Regions from separate parts of the Ruminococcus sp. AF20-12LB genome, predicted to be linked through region 1. Evidence: riboswitches for the same ligand, from Rfam matches in the RefSeq annotation. Region 1 holds a riboswitch; the other holds the start of a gene.

The links. A riboswitch is a leader RNA that binds a small molecule or an ion and turns the genes downstream of it on or off. The one in region 1 is predicted to bind FMN.
Region 2: linked by a shared signal. The riboswitch ahead of DWX61_RS19505 (DUF6783 domain-containing protein) and the one ahead of DWX61_RS00730 (ECF transporter S component) in region 1 are both predicted to bind FMN.

The regions. Positions count from the first base shown of each region.
Region 1 covers NZ_QUGH01000001.1:173,564-182,917, reverse strand. Annotated here, with positions in the region: gene DWX61_RS00755 (ROK family transcriptional regulator) at 1-923, opposite strand, end outside; gene DWX61_RS00750 (SAM-dependent methyltransferase) at 1,002-2,186, opposite strand; gene DWX61_RS00745 (hypothetical protein) at 2,523-3,044, shown strand; gene DWX61_RS00740 (NUDIX hydrolase) at 3,544-4,155, opposite strand; gene DWX61_RS00735 (MATE family efflux transporter) at 4,332-5,720, shown strand; gene DWX61_RS00730 (ECF transporter S component) at 5,848-6,483, opposite strand; FMN riboswitch at 6,614-6,731, opposite strand; gene DWX61_RS00725 (glycosyl hydrolase) at 6,780-9,354, opposite strand, start outside.
Region 2 covers NZ_QUGH01000002.1:70,881-80,234, reverse strand. Annotated here, with positions in the region: gene DWX61_RS03070 (tetratricopeptide repeat-containing glycosyltransferase family 2 protein) at 1-1,031, opposite strand, end outside; gene DWX61_RS03065 (HAD family hydrolase) at 1,151-1,807, opposite strand; gene ribH (6,7-dimethyl-8-ribityllumazine synthase) at 1,823-2,287, opposite strand; gene DWX61_RS03055 (bifunctional 3,4-dihydroxy-2-butanone-4-phosphate synthase/GTP cyclohydrolase II) at 2,327-3,544, opposite strand; gene ribE (riboflavin synthase) at 3,563-4,216, opposite strand; gene ribD (bifunctional diaminohydroxyphosphoribosylaminopyrimidine deaminase/5-amino-6-(5-phosphoribosylamino)uracil reductase RibD) at 4,198-5,325, opposite strand; partial or broken gene DWX61_RS19505 (DUF6783 domain-containing protein) at 5,328-5,453, opposite strand; partial or broken gene DWX61_RS19500 (DUF6783 domain-containing protein) at 5,403-5,645, shown strand; FMN riboswitch at 5,761-5,875, opposite strand; gene tsf (translation elongation factor Ts) at 6,123-7,061, opposite strand; gene rpsB (30S ribosomal protein S2) at 7,098-7,841, opposite strand; gene DWX61_RS03020 (pseudouridine synthase) at 8,021-8,788, opposite strand; gene DWX61_RS03015 (DUF6449 domain-containing protein) at 8,788-9,354, opposite strand, start outside.

The sequences.
Region 1 (9,354 bases):
ATATCCATATCATAAGCCATCCGGAGATTGGAGATCAGTACGGCAAGATGGTCCAGATACTCTCCCCATTTTTCAGAGGCATCTGCTTCTCCTGCGGAAAGACTGTCCATAAACTGTTCCAAAGACTCATAGCGCTCACCGGTCAGCGCGCTGGATGCACAGTAAGCGTCTGCGCATCCCTTCTTGCCGCAGTAACACGGTCTGCCACCCGGAACCAGGATCATATGGCCAAACTCACCGGCCTTCTGATTCTGCCCGGCAAACAGTTTCCCGTCAATACAGAAAGCACCGCCAAGCGTATTATTAAGAGACAGATAGATCGCGTCCTGATACAGATGAAGATCTTCCGCCAGCATAGCTGCATTCGCGTCATTTTCAAAATAAACAGGACAGGAAAAAGCCTGCTCCAGAAAACTGAGGCTGTAATTTTCGATCTTAAGCGCATGCGATTTCACAACAAGATGCTGCTCCCGACTGATGATCCCGGGAATTGAGATTCCGATTCCAAGCAGCTTCTCAGGAGCTTCCATATCTCCCAGAAAATCTTTGACCAGGGAAGACAACTCCAGGCAGTAAGAAGTCTCCGGAGAAAACTTCATTCTTACACGCTCTGTCTTCTCAACCTCTGACCGCATATTTACCAGGACCATCCCGACATGATTCGCCGTGATCATAATTCCTGCTGCATAACGGTAAGAAGGATTAATGCCGATACTTTTCGCCTTTCTGCCTCCTGTGGATGCATACTCCCCGGTCTCTACAAGAACACCGCTCTCCATCAGTTCATTTACGTTGGACAGCACAGTCGGCATACTCATATTCAGGTTTTTGGAAAGCTCCACCTTTGAGGTGCTCCGGTTATTCATCACATAGGTGATGATCCTGGATCTTGTATTGTTTTTTTTCTCTGCTTTTCCTGCCATATCAAACCTCTTGATTGCTTTTATTAATTCTTTTATAAAAGTATGATATTCCTTTCCGGCAGATTTGTAAAGAGAAAATCAATACCAGCGGGTCATTGGCAGATCATTATTCACACCCTTGGTCATAAGGATCTGATGAAGATCGATAATTCCGTTGTGGAAGGTTGCCGCACATGCTGACAGGTACAGATCCCACATACGCAGGAACTCTTCGTCAAACATAGTCTTTTCTTTTTCAATATTGTCCCGGAAATTCTTTTCCCAGTGAAGCAATGTCTTATTGTAATGCAGACGGAGATTTTCGATATCCAGGGTATGGAAATTGTCCTCTGCCATATGGTTCAGGATCTCACGTAAGCTCGGAACAGTTCCACCCGGAAAAATATATTTCTTGACCCACGGATCGCCCGGATGCTCCTTCAGAGCACTGATAAAATGAAGCAGGAACAGTCCGCCCGGCTTCAGAACCTTTTCTACGCAGTCAAGAAACAGCTGATAATTATCACGTCCAACATGCTCCAGCATACCGACACTGACAACACGGTCAAACTGATACTCTTTCTTTGGCAGATCACGGTAATCCATCAGCTCTACCGTAAGATAATCTTCCAGACCCTGATCCTTGATCCGTCTCTGAAATTCTGCATACTGTTCATGACTTAAGGTGATACCGGTACCATGAACCTTATATTTCTTAGCTGCCTCGATCAGCAGAAAGCCCCAGCCGCAGCCGATATCCAGAAGACTCATACCCTCTTCCAGATGTAATTTTTTAAGAATATAATCAACTTTATTTACCTGTGCCTGATACAACGTATCATCCTCATGGATAAAATACCCGCAGGAATAACTCATAGTCTCATCCAGCCAAAGTTTATAAAAGTCATTTCCAATATCATAATGGCTGGTTACTTCCTTTTCCTGGTTCTTCTTTGATGTTGAACTGAACATGATCTTTTTCAGAGCAGATTCATTGGTAGAAAATTTTCCCATCTGACCCAGAAAATGATCCAGCGCTTCATAAAGATTTCCCTCGATATCCAGATCTCCACGCATATACGCCTCACCCAGTGCAAGGGATGTGCTCTTCATCAGATCTGCCAGAGGAATCGCTTTCTTAAAATTCACCGTAAATGTAGGTTCACCCTCTCCGATGTGATACTCGGAATTCTTGAACTTTACCAGAAATGGATAATCTGTAAAGCGTTCAAGGAACTGCACCATTGCTTTCTCTTCAGTCTTCTCCTGTAATGTCTCAAACATAATAGTCTACCTCCTTTAACACTGCATATGATACACCCGGAGGAAGGCTTTATGTCAAGGGAGATATACGACAAAATTCCATCAATAAAATGGGGATATTTGGTAAATTTCTCACTTACACTTAGTGAAATAAACTAGATATTTACAATCCATTTTTAAACAAGCCGGTAAAAACACTGATATTTTTAAGACACATCTGTTAATTATATATCACTTTTCAATAATCGCCTTTGTATTTTACGTATTTTTTATTGCTTTATATACAATTCAGACTTATAATAAAAGATACAAAAAAAGAGCGAAAACCATATAAAATTCAACACTGGAGGGAACATTATGAACGAAGAACTTTTTAATGAAGCATCAAAATCCAATATTCTGTCAAAACAGCTGGTCGACAAGCTTCAGGAAAGCATGACCTACAGCAGCATCTCCTTCATCAATTGGACCATCGAAGTCCTCAAACTCCTGAAAGCCCGCATCGAACGCGGCGACAAGATCAAAGATGAGACCACCGGCGTGATCTACGATTTCTACACCTTCCGCCAATTTGTAGAAACCAACTTCTCCACCTACATCACCGGTCAGGTCTTCAACACCTCCATCCGGTCCCAGAAAGTCTACTTCACCCTAGAATCCTGCCCAGGCGGCTACAACCTTCTCATGGCAGACTCCGGCAACGAAAAAACCTACCGCTGGATCTCCAGCTTAAGCAAACGCTTCTCCCTGGTAGAAATGATCGCCACCGGAATCGTCTACGTCAAAGACAACCGGACCGACACCTACCAGCCATTTATCTCCGAAAACGGCAAATACTGCAAATACAACAAAGACCTTGGAAAACTCATAGAACTCTGATCAAAACGGGGAATCCGCAGCCGCAGATTCCCCGTTTTCCCCAGCCATCCAGCGCAGCGCTGATGGCCACCCCTCTCGTCAAACCACAAGGAAACTCAGCCTTTCCTCCCAGCCGTCCAGCGCAGCGCCGATGGCCCCCTCTCGTCAAACCACAAGGAAACTCAGCCTTTCCTCCCAGCCGTCCAGCGCAGCGCTGACGGCTCATCCAACTCCCGTCATGCCACCATACTATCAACACTCCCCACGAGATTTAACACGTCTCACGGCCAACACACAGCCAGTGAGGGGCTTCTTTCCAGACTGACTCTGCAGGAGGGGAGCTGATTCTTAGGTGGCGGAAATCTGCGTTGCTTCAAAAAATCTCGCTGTTTGAGCGGCTTCAGACGCGAGTTCGAGATTATTTGAAGCGCTTTTAGCAGAATTCCGGCACCTTAGAAGCCAGCCCCCGACGAAGCCCCAGTCTGGAAAGAAGCCCCTCGCTGGCGTCCCCTTCCATCATTTAAATCTCCCCAAGAAACCCTAACGGCTCCTCATCCTTCAAAAAGTGCATCAACATATAAGCACACATAATAGCAACCCTCTCCTCCTTCAAAATTCTTCGCACTTCATCTCTGTCAGCAATAACAACTTCAATCTCCTCACTATCCTCCTGAGCAGCCTTACTAACCTCACCACTGGCATACCCATAAACCGTAGCACAGGATTCATCCGTCATCCCAATCGTCGTAAAATAAGGCTTCTCAAAAGCCTCCGCAACCTTGATCGGCTCCAGCTTCAACCCGGTCTCCTCAAACATCTCCCGCACAGCACCCTCATGGAAATCCTCCCCAGGCTCCACAAGCCCCGCCGGAAACTCATAAATATACCCGCCGATCGTATACCGATACTGACGGATCAGCACAACCTTATCCCTCTGCTCTCCATAAATACTGTAAATGATCACCCCGTCCGGATGATTCTCCCCCGTAGAAAGCTTCAAATTCTCCACACACTTCGCCCTGGAAGCCACAAAATAAGAAACCGGCGTATCATGTACACTGGTCGCATCCACCCCATAAAGATTCACGAACTTATTATCTGTAAGTTTTTTCACACTGTTGATCTTACCCATCTGAAAAGCTCCTTCCCGAAAATTTTTTCTAAAGACATTTTATCCCATCCAAAACCAAAGGTCAATTTTTTATACTTACACTCACTTCACAATAGTGCTATAATAAATACCCTACTATAAAAATTACTTATTACATTACCAAACAGCTACTGTAGACAAGAAAGAAGGAAAAAACATTGAAAAACCAGACCACCTCTGCCCAGACCGAAAACCCTCTGGGAACCGCCCCTGTAGGCAGCCTGATCACCAAATTCGCCATTCCCGCCATCATCAGCATGCTGGTCAGCGCTCTGTACAATATCGTTGACCAGATCTTTATCGGCCAGGGCGTAGGAATGCTTGGAAACGCCGCCACAAATATCGCATTTCCTGTAACCATTATCTCTACTGCTGCTGCACTGCTCCTTGGAATCGGCAGTGCCTCCAATTACAACCTGGAAATGGGCGCAGGAAACGAAAAAAAAGCCAGCTCCATCGCAGGAACCGGACTTTCCTCGCTGATAATCTCCGGTACGATACTCTCTGTCATCGTCCTTCTGTTCCTGAAGCCACTGCTTCATTTTTTCGGCGGAACACCGGACGTCATGCCCTATGCCATTGATTACATGGGGATCACCGCCATTGGACTTCCCTTTTACGTTTTAAGCACAGGCGGCAATCACCTGGTCCGTGCAGACAGGAGTCCCACCTATTCCATGACCTGTATCCTGGCTGGTGCTGTCATCAACACCATCCTGGACCCACTTTTCATCTTTGGATTCGGCTGGGGCATCAAAGGTGCAGCCTGGGCAACCGTGATCGGGCAGGTCGTATCCGGACTTCTGATCATTTTTTATTTTTCCAGACTTCGGAAAATGTACCTGGACCGCTCCATGCTGATTCCTAAGGCACGCAATCTGTCTGCCATTTTTTCTCTGGGAATGGCATCCTGTATCAATCAGGTTGCCATTGCTGCAGTGCAGATCGTCATGAACAATACACTTCGCCATTACGGGGCACTCTCAGCCTACGGGAGTGATATTCCGATCGCCTGTGCAGGAATCATTTCCAAAGTCAACCAGGTATTTATGGCCATCTGCATCGGAATCTCCCAGGGCTCCCAGCCCATCTGGGGCTTTAATTACGGTGCCGAAAAATACAGCCGCGTGCGCCAGACATACCGCTATTCCGTAATCTTATGTACTGTGATCGCAACCATATTTTTTATCTGCTTCCAGTTCTTCCCACATCAGATCGTAGGCATCTTCGGAAACGGCAGCGACCTGTACTTTCATTTTGCAGAAAAATATCTCCGCATCTTCATGCTGATGACCTTTGCCAACGGAATCCAGCCTATGTCCGCCGGCTTTTTTACATCCATTGGAAAAGCCAGGCTTGGTGTGATCATGTCCCTTACAAGACAGGTGCTCTTCCTGCTGCCACTGATCGTCATTTTCCCGATTTGCTTCGGAATCGATGGCGTCATGTACGCAGGACCAATTGCAGATACCTCTGCATTTATACTGGCCGTTGTTTTTGCCAGACGTGAGCTCGGAGTCATGAAAGCTGCTGAACAAAACGCCTGACATAAAAAATGCCATGTAATTTACTGCCCATCGGCAATATATTACATGGCATTTCTCACATTCTCAGATATTTATCTGAAACCACCAATTTCTGATCTTTTCTTCATCCTCCGGCAACTGCTTATGATCAGTCACCCTTCAGTACAACACGGATCTTCTTATAAATCACAAACACGATCAGAGATGTCAGTGCATATTTAAAGATATTAAACGGTACAATGATCAGCAGTGCAAAGGTAAGCAGTCCGTTTACGGAACTGTGTACTGCGCTTCCCATCTGGATAAAGGTCTCGATCGGCATTCCAAAAGCCTTACCGTAAGCCGGAAGCAGTACAAAAGCATTGATGAAACATGCAAGGATTGCTGTCAGAACAGTTCCCACTGCCATACCTGCAACTGCATGTACTCTGCTTTTTTTGTGATGGAAACGATAGATCAGGCCGGCCGGTACCACATAGGCACATCCAAACAGGAAGTTGGCAACATCACCAACACCGGCTGTCATAGTTCCCTTGGTCACAAGATGTACAAGGATCTTCACAAGCTCGATCAGAATACCTGCCACAGGTCCCATGGCAAAAGTTCCTACCATAACCGGTACCTCGGAAAAATCAAGCTGATAAAAAGACGGTGCAAGAAAAGGAATCGGAAACTCAAGATTCATCAATACTCCTGCCACAGCACCAAGCATGGCTACCTGCGCGATGGTTCTTGTTCTGCTTCTTTCCACGGCATTTCCTCTCTGTAATATCTGTTCACTCATAACTCTCTCTCCTTCTTCAGAAATATTCAAAGAAAATTTCTACAAGAAATCTTTATGCGAAAAAAATTTCTTCACATAAAAAGCCCCGGGAGCTTCTTCCCGGGGCACTGAGCACGTTCTTCAAATACTGCGCGTTCTTCTCTCATCCAGACTTTACTGTCGGTTCCGGAATCTCACCAGATCAGCCGCCAAAGCGGGTCGCGGACTATACCGCCGGTAGGGAATCACACCCTGCCCCGAAGAAATTTTCTTTTTTATGGGTTCATTATAACGCGCTCTTTTTATAATTACAAGCCTTAATTTTTCTCTACAAAAACCGGCGCTTTCAGAAGGCCTGACGGTTTTATCTGATACTCATAGGACCAGAGGTCACCGGTTGTCCTCCATGCATTTGGTCCATACCAGTCTTCTTTCTGGTCACAGTTGTGTAAGGTTCCAAATGTATTCACCCTGTTTCCAAATACAGTCAGCTCCAGGAGATGCTCTCCTGACGGCAGTTCACCAAGAGATACCTCATAAGGAGAAAATGCAATATACCCCGCTTCTTTTCCATCCACAGAAGCCTTCATAACCGGTGCGCGGAACAGATTTGCCCGTACATTTACTTCTCCGCCTTTGCTGATAAATGGAATTTTATATGTCACATTTCCACCATAGAACGGATAACCCTGAACGGTAAGATCACTGAAGGCTGCCTTGTGGCTCACCGCATCCAGCACCTGATCTCTTCCCACAACTTTCACGGAAAACTCTCCCAGCAGGAACATTGCTTCGATATTCACTTTGGAATTGTAAGGGATCTCCACAACCAGTTCATGCTCTCCGGATTCCATCTTCGGAAGCGGCACTTTGCGGATACAGTGATCTGTATACCATCCCTCTGCACGGTTTTCCACTGCTTTCTCATCCAGGAATATTCTGGTTTTCCCGTCATTTTCCATGGCAAGGAAAATCCCTTCCAACAGAACCTCTGTATGAATATGGAATCGCAGGGACAAAGTATGTTCAAAGCCTTCCTCTCTGTCATTGGTCCACGGCTGTGCAAAAGCCTCCATGCGGAGCGGATATCCCAGTTTCTCACGGAACAGATTGTCAATGCGGAGAATCTCTTCCTCCGGCTGCCACTCCCCACCGTCAAACGCATATTCAGCCAGATCCAGAATACTTACATTCGGCTCACTGCGAACAATCTCCACCTGATCGGAAATATCCAGCTGGCAGCTACATTTCTTCTCCTCACTTGCAGAACCATTCTCAGTATTCTCAGCATTATCTGTTTCAGAAAGCAATTCTTCTGATACCATGGATGCTGTGCCAGCCGGCTCCAGCCAGAGAAGAAGACTGTCGTGATCAAACATGCTTCGTTCCAGAACAGTGTCCCCTTTATGGTACTCTGCTTTCACCGGATAAATTTCACCTGTCATGGCATCATATACCGTCAACTTCCAGGATCCACGGATACGGATGCGAAGTTTTTCTTCTCTTGGAAGATCCTGATTTTTCTTACGCTCCTGCAGTTCATTGATCACGATACAGGCATCGGAGACCTTCTCTGTACGGTTTACATGACACAGGAACAGCCAGCGGTTTTCTCCCTCTTCTCTCATCTGGTAGATCAGGTTTGTAGCTGGTTTACCGTCATCCTCAAGTACCTCGATATCTCTTGCCTCTTTCACAGCTTCCAGCAGACGGTACTTACTGAATGACACAATCTCACACTTCTCTGCCAGCTTCGCACCTCTGTCTGACGGACGGGCATCTGCATATTTCGGAAGCTGTCCTGCAAAGATCACCCGGCCGCCTCTTTCCTTAAATTTCTCAAGAATCTCCAAGGTAGAGCTTCGAAGTGTCAGGCAGTTCGGTACGAGAACTGTATCATATTTCATTACTCCCACCTTCAGAAGTTTTTCCTCTTCCTGTCCCTGATTCAGATCCGGAAGCAGAGACTCTGAAATAAAATCAAAATCAACGGTACCATAAAGCAGCCATTCGATCATATGGATAAAGTTTTCATCCATCTCCTCACGGATTGGTGCTGTCTGCTCCTTCGGTCCCCAGAAAAGCCAGTAAGACTCTACCGGATGGATCACTGCCAGCTTCACATGCGGAACGCCTCTTGTGAGAGCTGTATTGACTCTTGCAAAATAATTCTCCACAAGAGGATATTCTTTATACCACGGTGACTGGTAGCTGATAGAAGCCGGATAATCACGTTTTGCCTCACCTGCCATGGAGGTCCAGGTCAGATGCGGCACACGGACCGTTACTCCAAGAGCTGCCTGCCAGTCCCCCTGAAGCTTATGGCCCCGGAAATCAAAATCCCAGTTTGTAACACCATAAAGTTCACTTGTCATTCCCTCTCTTCCAAACTGGTGCACAGCACTTTCTGCCTGCTTTGCAGTAGAAAATTCTCTTCTGTCACAAAGCATATCAATTCCCGGGATCTCAAAGGAACGATAGGAACGCATGGCTTCTCCCAGGGCCGCTGTCTGTGTTTCCAGAGTCGGCTCCTCCATCATATGTCCGGTCAGGGCAATGCCATGTTCCTTACACCAGCCTCCCACAGTATCCGCAAAAGCCTCTGCAAAACGCTCCGCAATGTGGTCATGATACTCATAACGGATTCTGGAAACTGCATCTCCCGGAAGTTCCCAGAACAGTTCCGGAAGATGCTTAAGAAGGCTATGTCCATATGCATCACGGAAAGTTTCTTCCAGATCATCGGTATATGGAATGGTCACATCCATCCGCTCATCTGCAAAATCCAGGCACTGTTTATGGGAAAATTGCGGCTCATCTGTAAAGATGGCAGGAATGGTTTTCCCAAACTCCTCTCCCAGATTTTCATAATACTTCTCGTGGGTTACCTGG
Region 2 (9,354 bases), on a different contig from region 1:
TATTTCTGGTCGTACAATACTCCCGGATCTTCCGGCTTCTGTTCCATCGCTTTCTTATGAAAAAAGAATGCCTGCTCCGGACATTCCATCTTATCATAACAAACGCAAAGCTGCATATATGGCACAAATCCATGACACTCAGCCATAAAAAATCCACCTTTTTTCTTATCTGACGGCACAGTAAGTGCCTGCCCGTACCAGTAGGCAGCCTGTCTGGGCAGCTCTCTTTCCAAAAAAATCTTTCCGACCTCACAGCAGATTTCCGCCCTCGGCACATCCATAGTCAGACTGTACAGAAAAGCTTCCAGTGCGGACTTTTTCTCTCCCATTTTCCGGTAGCACTGTCCAAGTACAAAACAGGCATCGATCTTATTTTCCAGCCATCCGGACGGATTTTTCAGGAACTCCACCAGCACAGCCTCTGTCTCCGGATACCGCTGATGATAATACAGTTCTCTCCCATAATAAAGCTGATGTCTGGGTTCCAGCGTTTCTCCTCCTGCCAGCATTTTTTCATAAATACGAAGATTACGGTCCGGATCACTTTTTCCACATTTCCGATGCTGGATCACCACATCTGAATAGATGATATTTCCCTCCGGAATCACGGTTTCATGAACTGCCCCATTCCATCTGAAATTTCTGGATGTTTTCATTATCCGCTCCCGAAAATAAGAAAATGTTGTTCTCCCACTCTGGTCAAAGCCTGCCGCATATTCCATCATTACAACATCTGTTCCAGGATCCAGGGTTTCTTTAAGACTCCTCAGTCTTTCCAGATTTTCTTCATCCAGGACATCATCCGCATCCAGCCACATCCAATAATCGGTGCTGACTTTTTCCAGAAGGAAATTACGCGGAGCAGAAAAATCGTCACACCAGGGAAAATCAAACACCTGCGACGTATACTGCTCCGCGATCTCTTTTGTTCTGTCTGAAGAACCGGTATCTGCGATCAGAATCGCATCCATCACCTGAGAAACCGGCTTTAAAATCCTCTCAAGAACTGCTTCTTCATTTTTTACGATCATACATAGACTGAGGGAAATCATATTTCAGGATCCTTCGGATTTTTATAATATTTATGCCGTTCCCGTCAGTCCTATGCCTTCTGTCAGTGTACAGCTTCTGTTTTCAGATAAAGCTGAACTCATCCTCGTATCACCAACTGTGGTATTTCCTCTATATGCTCTGCAAGATGATCTGCTCCGTTCAGCTCCCCTTTCTCACCATATCCATACAGACATCCTATAAATGGGCTTTTGCAGGCTCTGGCACATTCCAGATCCTGCCTCCTGTCTCCGACCACCAGATAAGGGCCTGTATATTCCCGGATAATTTCCTGCACAATTTCTGTCTTTGGACGGAATCCATATGATTCACAGTCATAAAAATGATCGAACCATCGTTCCATCCCAAATTCCTTCCAGTGCGCCTCACGATATGAAGCCTTACAGTTACTTAAGATCACAAGATGATATCCCCGGTTCTTCAAAGCTGTAAGCATCTCCTCTGCTCCCGGATACCACACTGCCTTATGCTTCCTGATCTGTCTGACCATCAGTTCTCCTACCATCCTGCTTGCCTGCTCTTTATAGCTCTGATCCAGCTCCGGCAAAAATGTATTCCACATCTCCTTACTGTTAAATCCCAGCCAGCCGGCAATTTCCGCCGAGCCTATCTCCCGTTCTTCTGCAGCCTTCTGTTCTGTCAGCCACTGATAGGTTTCACGAAATGCCGGTTCATAGATTCCAAGGGTATGATGGATCGTTCCATCATAGTCGAATATGATCGTTTTTGTCATCATTTATTTTCCTGTCTTTTAGAGCTGCTTCATCAGATTGACCATTTCGATCGCAGATAATGCACAGTCATAGCCTTTATTTCCTGCTTTGCTTCCTGCACGCGCAATAGCCTGCTCGATATTCTCAGTCGTGATCACTCCGAATAAGACCGGGATCCCTGTTGCAAGTTCAACCTGTGCGATCCCCTTGGCAGATTCATTGCACACCAGATCATAATGTGAAGTATCTCCACGGATGACAGCTCCCACGCAGATAACTGCATCATATTTTCCTGACTGTGCCATTTTCTGTGCTGTAAGCGGGATCTCAAATGCTCCCGGCACCCATGCTGCAGTAATATTCTCCTCTTCTACTCCATGTCTTACCAGTCCGTCGACTGCCCCTCCCAATAATTTATTCACAATGATCTCATTAAATCTCGCTGCCACGATACCAACCTTCATTCCCTCCGGTGCTACTACTTTTCCTTCTACTAAATTGATCTGTCTCATTTTTTCTTCCTCCTGATATTTGCTGTTTTTTTATAAATTTATTTCTTTAAAAATATGACCCATCTTTTCCTGCTTCGTTTTCATATACTTCCGGTCATACTTTTGTACCGGAATCTCCAGAGGTACTCTCTCATTGATCTTCAGACCAAATTCACCAAGTCCATAAACTTTATCCGGATTATTTGTCAGTAATCTTAATGATTTCACACCAAGGTCTGACAGTATCTGTGCCCCAACCCAGTACTCTCTGAGATCCGGTGCAAACCCTAACTTCACATTAGCCTCCACGGTATCGTATCCCTGTTCCTGAAGCGCATAGGCTTTGATCTTATTGATCAGCCCGATTCCTCTGCCTTCCTGTCTCATATACAGAATGATCCCTCTGCCTTCCGCCTCTACCTGGCGCATCGCTGTCTGCAGCTGCAGGCCGCAGTCACATCTGAGTGATCCGAATGCATCTCCTGTCAGGCACTCCGAATGTACCCGGCAAAGCACATCTTCACCATCTCCCAGATCACCTTTTACCAGTGCCAGATGATGCTCTCCTGTAATGTCATTGATATAACCATACATTTTAAAATCACCGTACTGCGTTGGGAGGTTTGCAGCTGCTTCCTCCTTTACATGCTTTTCATGTATTCTTATATAATCCTGCAGATCACGGATCGTAATAAATGTAAGGTTATGCTCTTTTGCCATTTCCCATAGCTGTGATGTACGCATCATAGTTCCATCTTCTTTCATAACTTCACAGCACACGCCGCATTCCTTCAGTCCGGCAAGTCTCATAAGATCTGTTGTTGCCTCCGTATGGCCATTCCGTACCAGAACCCCGCCTTTTCTGGAAATAAGTGGAAATACATGTCCCGGTCTTCTGAAATCCTCCGGTTTTGACTGATCATCCACGCACTTCATAATGGTATAGGAGCGCTCTGCCGCAGAGATACCGGTGGTTGTATCTGCGTGATCCACTGCCACGGTAAATGCTGTACTGTGATTGTCCGTGTTCTCAGCAACCATCGGCGGAAAGTTCAATCTCGCCGCAATTTCCGCACTCATCGGTGTACAGATAAGCCCCTTTGCATAAGTCGCCATGAAATTAATATTTTCCCGGGTTGCAAACTCTGCCGCACATATCAGGTCTCCCTCATTTTCTCTGTCCGGATCATCTGTGACCAGAACTATTTTTCCTTCCTTAAGATCCCTAAGTGCCTCTTCAATTGTGTTGTACTGATAATTTTGTGACATAGTGTATATCCTCCTGTTCTAAAACCCGAATTCTTCAAGAAACTTCATCGTAATTCCGGATTCTTTTTTCTCTTCTTCATTTTTTCTGATGCCAAGCAGTTTTTCTACATATTTTCCGATCACATCATTTTCCAGATTAACCAGATCCCCCGGCATCTTTTCCAAAAGGGTGGTTTCTTCTCCTGTATGTGGAATGACCGACACCTGAAAACCAGCTTCATCAACCCTTGCAACTGTCAGGCTGATCCCATCAATACAGACAGATCCTTTTTCCACGATCAGATGCAAGATCTGCGGCGACGTCCCAATTGATACCCAGATGGCATTTTCTTCCCGGAGCATGGAACGTATCACGCCAGTCCCATCAATATGGCCGCTTACTATGTGTCCCCCGAACCTGCCATCTGCAGCCATTGCACGTTCCAGGTTTACCTGGCTTCCGGCTTTACAGCTGCCAAGACTGCTTCTTCTGATCGTCTCTGCCATCACATCGGCAGTAAATCCATCCGGCTGGATCGACGTGACTGTCAGACACACACCATTTACGGCAATGCTGTCACCGATCCTTGTCCCTTCCAGGACCTTCCTGGCTTTCACTGCCAGGATTCCTGATTCTCCTGTCAGCTGTATATAACGGACTTTTCCTTTCTCCTCTACGATTCCTGTAAACATGATTCCTCCTGTTTTTTCTCACACACCTGACATCTTATCCGAATATCCTCACCGATCTGGCAGATATCTGTATATTTCAGTTCCACTGCATCAGACGGGAATTCAACTCCGATACCTTCTACCGGTGTCTTCCCGGCCACCCCGCCAAACAGCTTTGGTGCCACAAAAGCCTGTACTTCCTTTACAATTCCGGCTCGCAGGGCACTGTCATTTAACGTACCGCCTCCCTCCAGGAGGATGCTGTCAATACCTCTGTTTCCAAGATCTGCCATCAGCTTCTTAAGGTCTATCTGATTCTTTTCATCGGGACAGTAAATGGTCTCAACTCCCATGGTATGTAATATTTTTATTTTTTCTTCTGTATTTTTCTGATCTGCATAAGCCACGATCGTCCGGTACTTTTCCGCACTTTTTACGATCTGACTGTCCGGCGGGATTCTGAGCTTACTGTCGCACACAATCCTGACAGGACTTTTCCAGCCTTCTACCCGGACGTTTAACATCGGATCATCTGCAAGCACAGTTCCAATACCTGCCATGATCCCCATGTACTGATGCCGCATATGCTGTACTTCTTTTCTTGCCGCTTCTCCGGTAATCCATTTTGATGCTCCTGTCTTCGTTGCGATCTTCCCATCCAGTGTCATGGCATACTTCATCACCACATAAGGAGTCTTCGTAGTAATATAATGGAAAAACACTGGATTCAGCTGATCACATTCTTCTCTCATAAAATCTTCAACTACTGTTACACCGGCTTCCCTTAACATCTGCACGCCTTTTCCTGCCACTTTCGGATTCGGATCCCGGGAACCGATCACCACTTTTCTGATCTTCTGTTCAATGATCGCTTCCGTACATGGAGGTGTTTTTCCATGATGACAGCAAGGCTCCAGCGTAACATAAATCACCGCACCTTCTGCTGATTCTGTGAGAGAAGCAATTGCATTACGTTCCGCATGAAGTTCTCCATACTTTTTATGATAGCCTTCCCCGATGATCCTTCCGTCTTTTACGATCACTGCCCCTACCATCGGATTGGGATTCGTCCAGCCTTCTCCTTTTTTTGCCAGCTGGATCGCCCGAAGCATATATTCCTGATCCGTCATTTTTATTCCTTCTTTCTTATTCCTGTTCTTTGTCTAGAGCGTGTTTGAAAAAGGCTTTCTGCAAGATGTGCGTCACAATTTGTGGGAGATTTTGTCCGGATGAGGGCGCCGTAGCGGGCTACGGCAACTGAATTCGGGCAAAATATACCGCAAAGTGGGGCGTGCAGATTGCAGGAATGATTTTTCAAACACGCTCTGGTACGCCGAAACTTTTAGACCTGTGCAATCGTATTCACAGACAAGTAAGTGGTATATTTATTTCGAAAACGATGTACCAGATACAAAAAAAGCCTGCAGAAATATCTGCAGGGTGGAATTGATCGGTTACATCTGATCGATAAATGAATGTCTGATTTTCTATATAAAAAGCTCTGAAATGGATCACCATCTCAGAGCTCTGATACTACATTCATTCATACAAAAAATCAACTGTACTATCATCTTCTTCCATCCAGACTGTACTGTCGGCCCCGGAATCTCACCGGATCATACCTCTCGGCTCGCGGGCTTTACCGCCGGTAGGGAATCTCACCCTGCCCTGAAGATATCTTCTTGTTTATTTTAATACTTTATCTGTAATTTGTAAAGCGGAATTTTTATTTTACTTGGTTTACATAGCCGTCACCTCCATTATCATATCATAAAGATAGATCCATGTTCTGAAAAGCAACTTCTTGTTGCTATAATCTATCCATATTTTATAATGCAGTATATGAAGTGAATAATATAAAAAAACCCTTGAAAATACTGATTTTCAAGGGTTTTATGGATCTTATTAAAGATATGCAGATAACAGATTATTTGCCCATCTGTTTTGCAACTTCCTCAGCGAAGTTCTCTTCTTTCTTCTCAAGACCATCGCCTGTCTCGTAGCGAACGAAGCCTTTGATCTGGATCTTAGCGCCGTTCTCTTTTGCTACCTGCTCTACGTATTTAGCAACGGACTGTTTTCCGTCCTCTGCTTTTACGTATGTCTGGTCAAGAAGGCAGATCTCTTTAAGCTCTTTCTTGATACGTCCTGTGATCATTCCCTCGATAACCTTAGCCGGTTTCTGGGACTCCTTCGGATCATTCTGGATCTGAGCCATAAGGATCTCTTTCTCATGCTCAATGTACTCAGCGCTTACTTCTTTGTCGCTTGTGTACTGCGGTTTCAGAGCTGCGATCTGCATAGCTACGTTCTTAGCCATCTCTTTAACAGCATCGTTAACAACATCTGTCTCAACGTCTACAAGAACGCCGATCTTTCCACCCATATGAGTGTAGGAAGCGATGAATCCGTTCTGCTCCTCAACCTGAGCAAATCTACGGATGTTCATGTTCTCGCCGATTACTGCGATCTGAGCTGCAAGAGCCTCTTTTACAGTCTTAGTTGTATCAAGTGCCCATGCCTCAGCAAGGAAAGCATCGATATCAGCTGCTGTTGTGTTAAGTGCCTGTGCTGCAACATCTGCAACATAGCTCTGGAATTTCTCATTCTTTGCAACGAAGTCTGTCTCAGCATTAACCTCAACAACGACTGCTTTCTTTCCATCCTCTGTTACCAGAGTTTTGCAAAGACCCTCTGCTGCGATACGGCTTGCTTTCTTCTGTGCTGTAGCAAGACCCTTCTCACGCAGGAACTCAACTGCTTTATCCATATCGCCTTCTGTAGCTGTAAGAGCTTTCTTACAATCCATCATTCCGGCGCCGGTCATCTCTCTTAACTCTTTTACCTGTGCTGCTGTAATAGCCATTGTTCGTTTCCTCCTGAAATATTCTGTTTATACGAATTATTCCTCTGTAGCTGCAAACTCCTCAGACTCAGCCTCGATCTCGCCATCTGCCTCAGCAGTTCCCTGCTTAGCCTCGATAACAGCGTCAGCCATCTTGGAAACGATGAGTTTTACTGCACGGATAGCATCGTCATTTCCCGGGATCACATAGTCAAGCTCTTCCGGATCACAGTTAGTATCGCAGATACCGATAAGCGGGATTCCAAGTGTATGAGCCTCCTGTACGCAGATTCTCTCTTTCTTAGGATCTACGATAAAGATAGCATCCGGGATTCTCTTCATCTCTTTGATTCCGCCAAGGTTCTTCTGAAGCTTAACAAGCTCTTTGCGAAGCTCGATAACTTCTTTCTTAGGAAGTACGTCGAATGTTCCGTCAGCTTCCATTGTCTCGATCTCTTTCAGTCTTGCGATACGGCTCTGGATTGTCTTGAAGTTTGTAAGCATACCACCAAGCCATCTCTCATTTACGAAGAACTCTCCACAACGCTCTGCCTCTGTACGGATAGCATCCTGAGCCTGTTTCTTAGTTCCTACGAAAAGGATGTGTCCACCGTTGGCAACGATATCTGCTACTGCATTGTAAGCATCGTCAACCATTCCTACAGACTGCTGAAGATCGATGATATAGATACCATTTCTCTCTGTGTAGATGTACGGAGCCATTTTAGGGTTCCATCTTCTTGTCTGATGTCCGAAATGAACACCTGCCTCTAAAAGCTGCTTCATTGAAATAACGCTCATGTCTTTTCTCCTTTTTGGTTAAATTCTTCCGCACAGGTCGCCTTCTCTCTGGACCCATCCTCACACCGTAGGGCACCATCCTTATAGAATCGCCGTGCGTGCTTATTTTTGCAACTTCTGAATTATAGCATAGAAAATCCCCTTATGTAAAGGGGATTTTTCCAATTTTTTTCTGTTTTTCAGCGGTTTCCGGCAGACTTCAGAAGCTCCAGCTCTTTTTCGGTGAGCGAACGATATTTTCCTGTCGGAAGATCTGAAGGAAGCGCCAGCGGCCCCATGGATAGTCTTTTCAAATAAGTTACTTTTTTTCCCAGTGCCTCCATCATCCGTTTTACCTGATGGAATTTTCCCTCGTGGATGGTAAGTCGGATCTCAGATTCCCAGTTCTTACCGGCTTCTGCAGATTCTGTACCGGACTCCCAGGTAGAAAGGATCTCCAGCCTTGCCGGTCGTGTGAGATCTTTTTCCCCGATATCCACGCCTTCTGCCAGCTTCACGACATCTTCTTCTGTCACTTTCCCGGATACTTTTGCATAGTAGGTCTTATCCACATGCTTTTTCGGAGAAAGAAGCTCGTGTGCCAGAGGACCGTCATCTGTGATCAGAAGAAAGCCTTCTGTATCTTTATCCAAGCGTCCCACCGGAAAAAGACCCTTTCTTCTGTCTTTCTCTTCAATATAGTCGAGAACCGTTTTATCTCTGGAGTCCTCCGTTGCGCTGACACAGCCCGCCGGCTTGTTAAAAAGATAGTATACATATTCCGGTGCAGCATGAATTTCCTGCCCGTTCATAACCACCTGATCTTCTTTTGCTACTTTCAGTTCCGGTTTCTTCACAGATTTCCCGTTAACCTGCACCTGACCCTTCTGTATGTATTTTTTTACCTCGCTTCGTGTACCTGCGCCGGCATCTGCCAGAAATTTATCCAGCCGGACTGGTTTTTCCATTAATCATTTACCTCCCATTCTGTTACATGGGCTGCCTTTGCATCTGCTCTGATGAAATCCGGGATCTCACCGGCAAATATCATATAAAGTCCGGAATCCCCGTCGGTGCTCTCCTGTCCTTCCAAAACCACTTCCATTGTGACATCTGCATTCCAGATAGTCCATCCGTTTACCAGCTGTGATGGGCGAATACACTTTTTCAGGGTTTCCAGCTGTTCCTTTTTATCGTAACGGACTTTATAACCGTTCTCTGTTTCTTCAAGATCCGAAACAGGCTCAATGTCGGAAAAAACCTCATCATCTTCGCCGGCAGCTTCGGAGCTGAAGTAATAAACATTAATATACTCAACAGACAGCTCATCCATGGAAAGAGGATATCCTGTTTCTTCCAAAATTGCAAGTGTTCTCTTATATGCCGGATACACCAGAACAGATGTAGACACCCTCTCTCCTTCCTGAACAGCCGGTACATTCATTCCCCATTCATCTATGTATCCTTCTGACGGAATTCCCGCATAATCGAACATCAGCATTGCGCATGGCTGGTCTTTTACTGTCTGACCGCC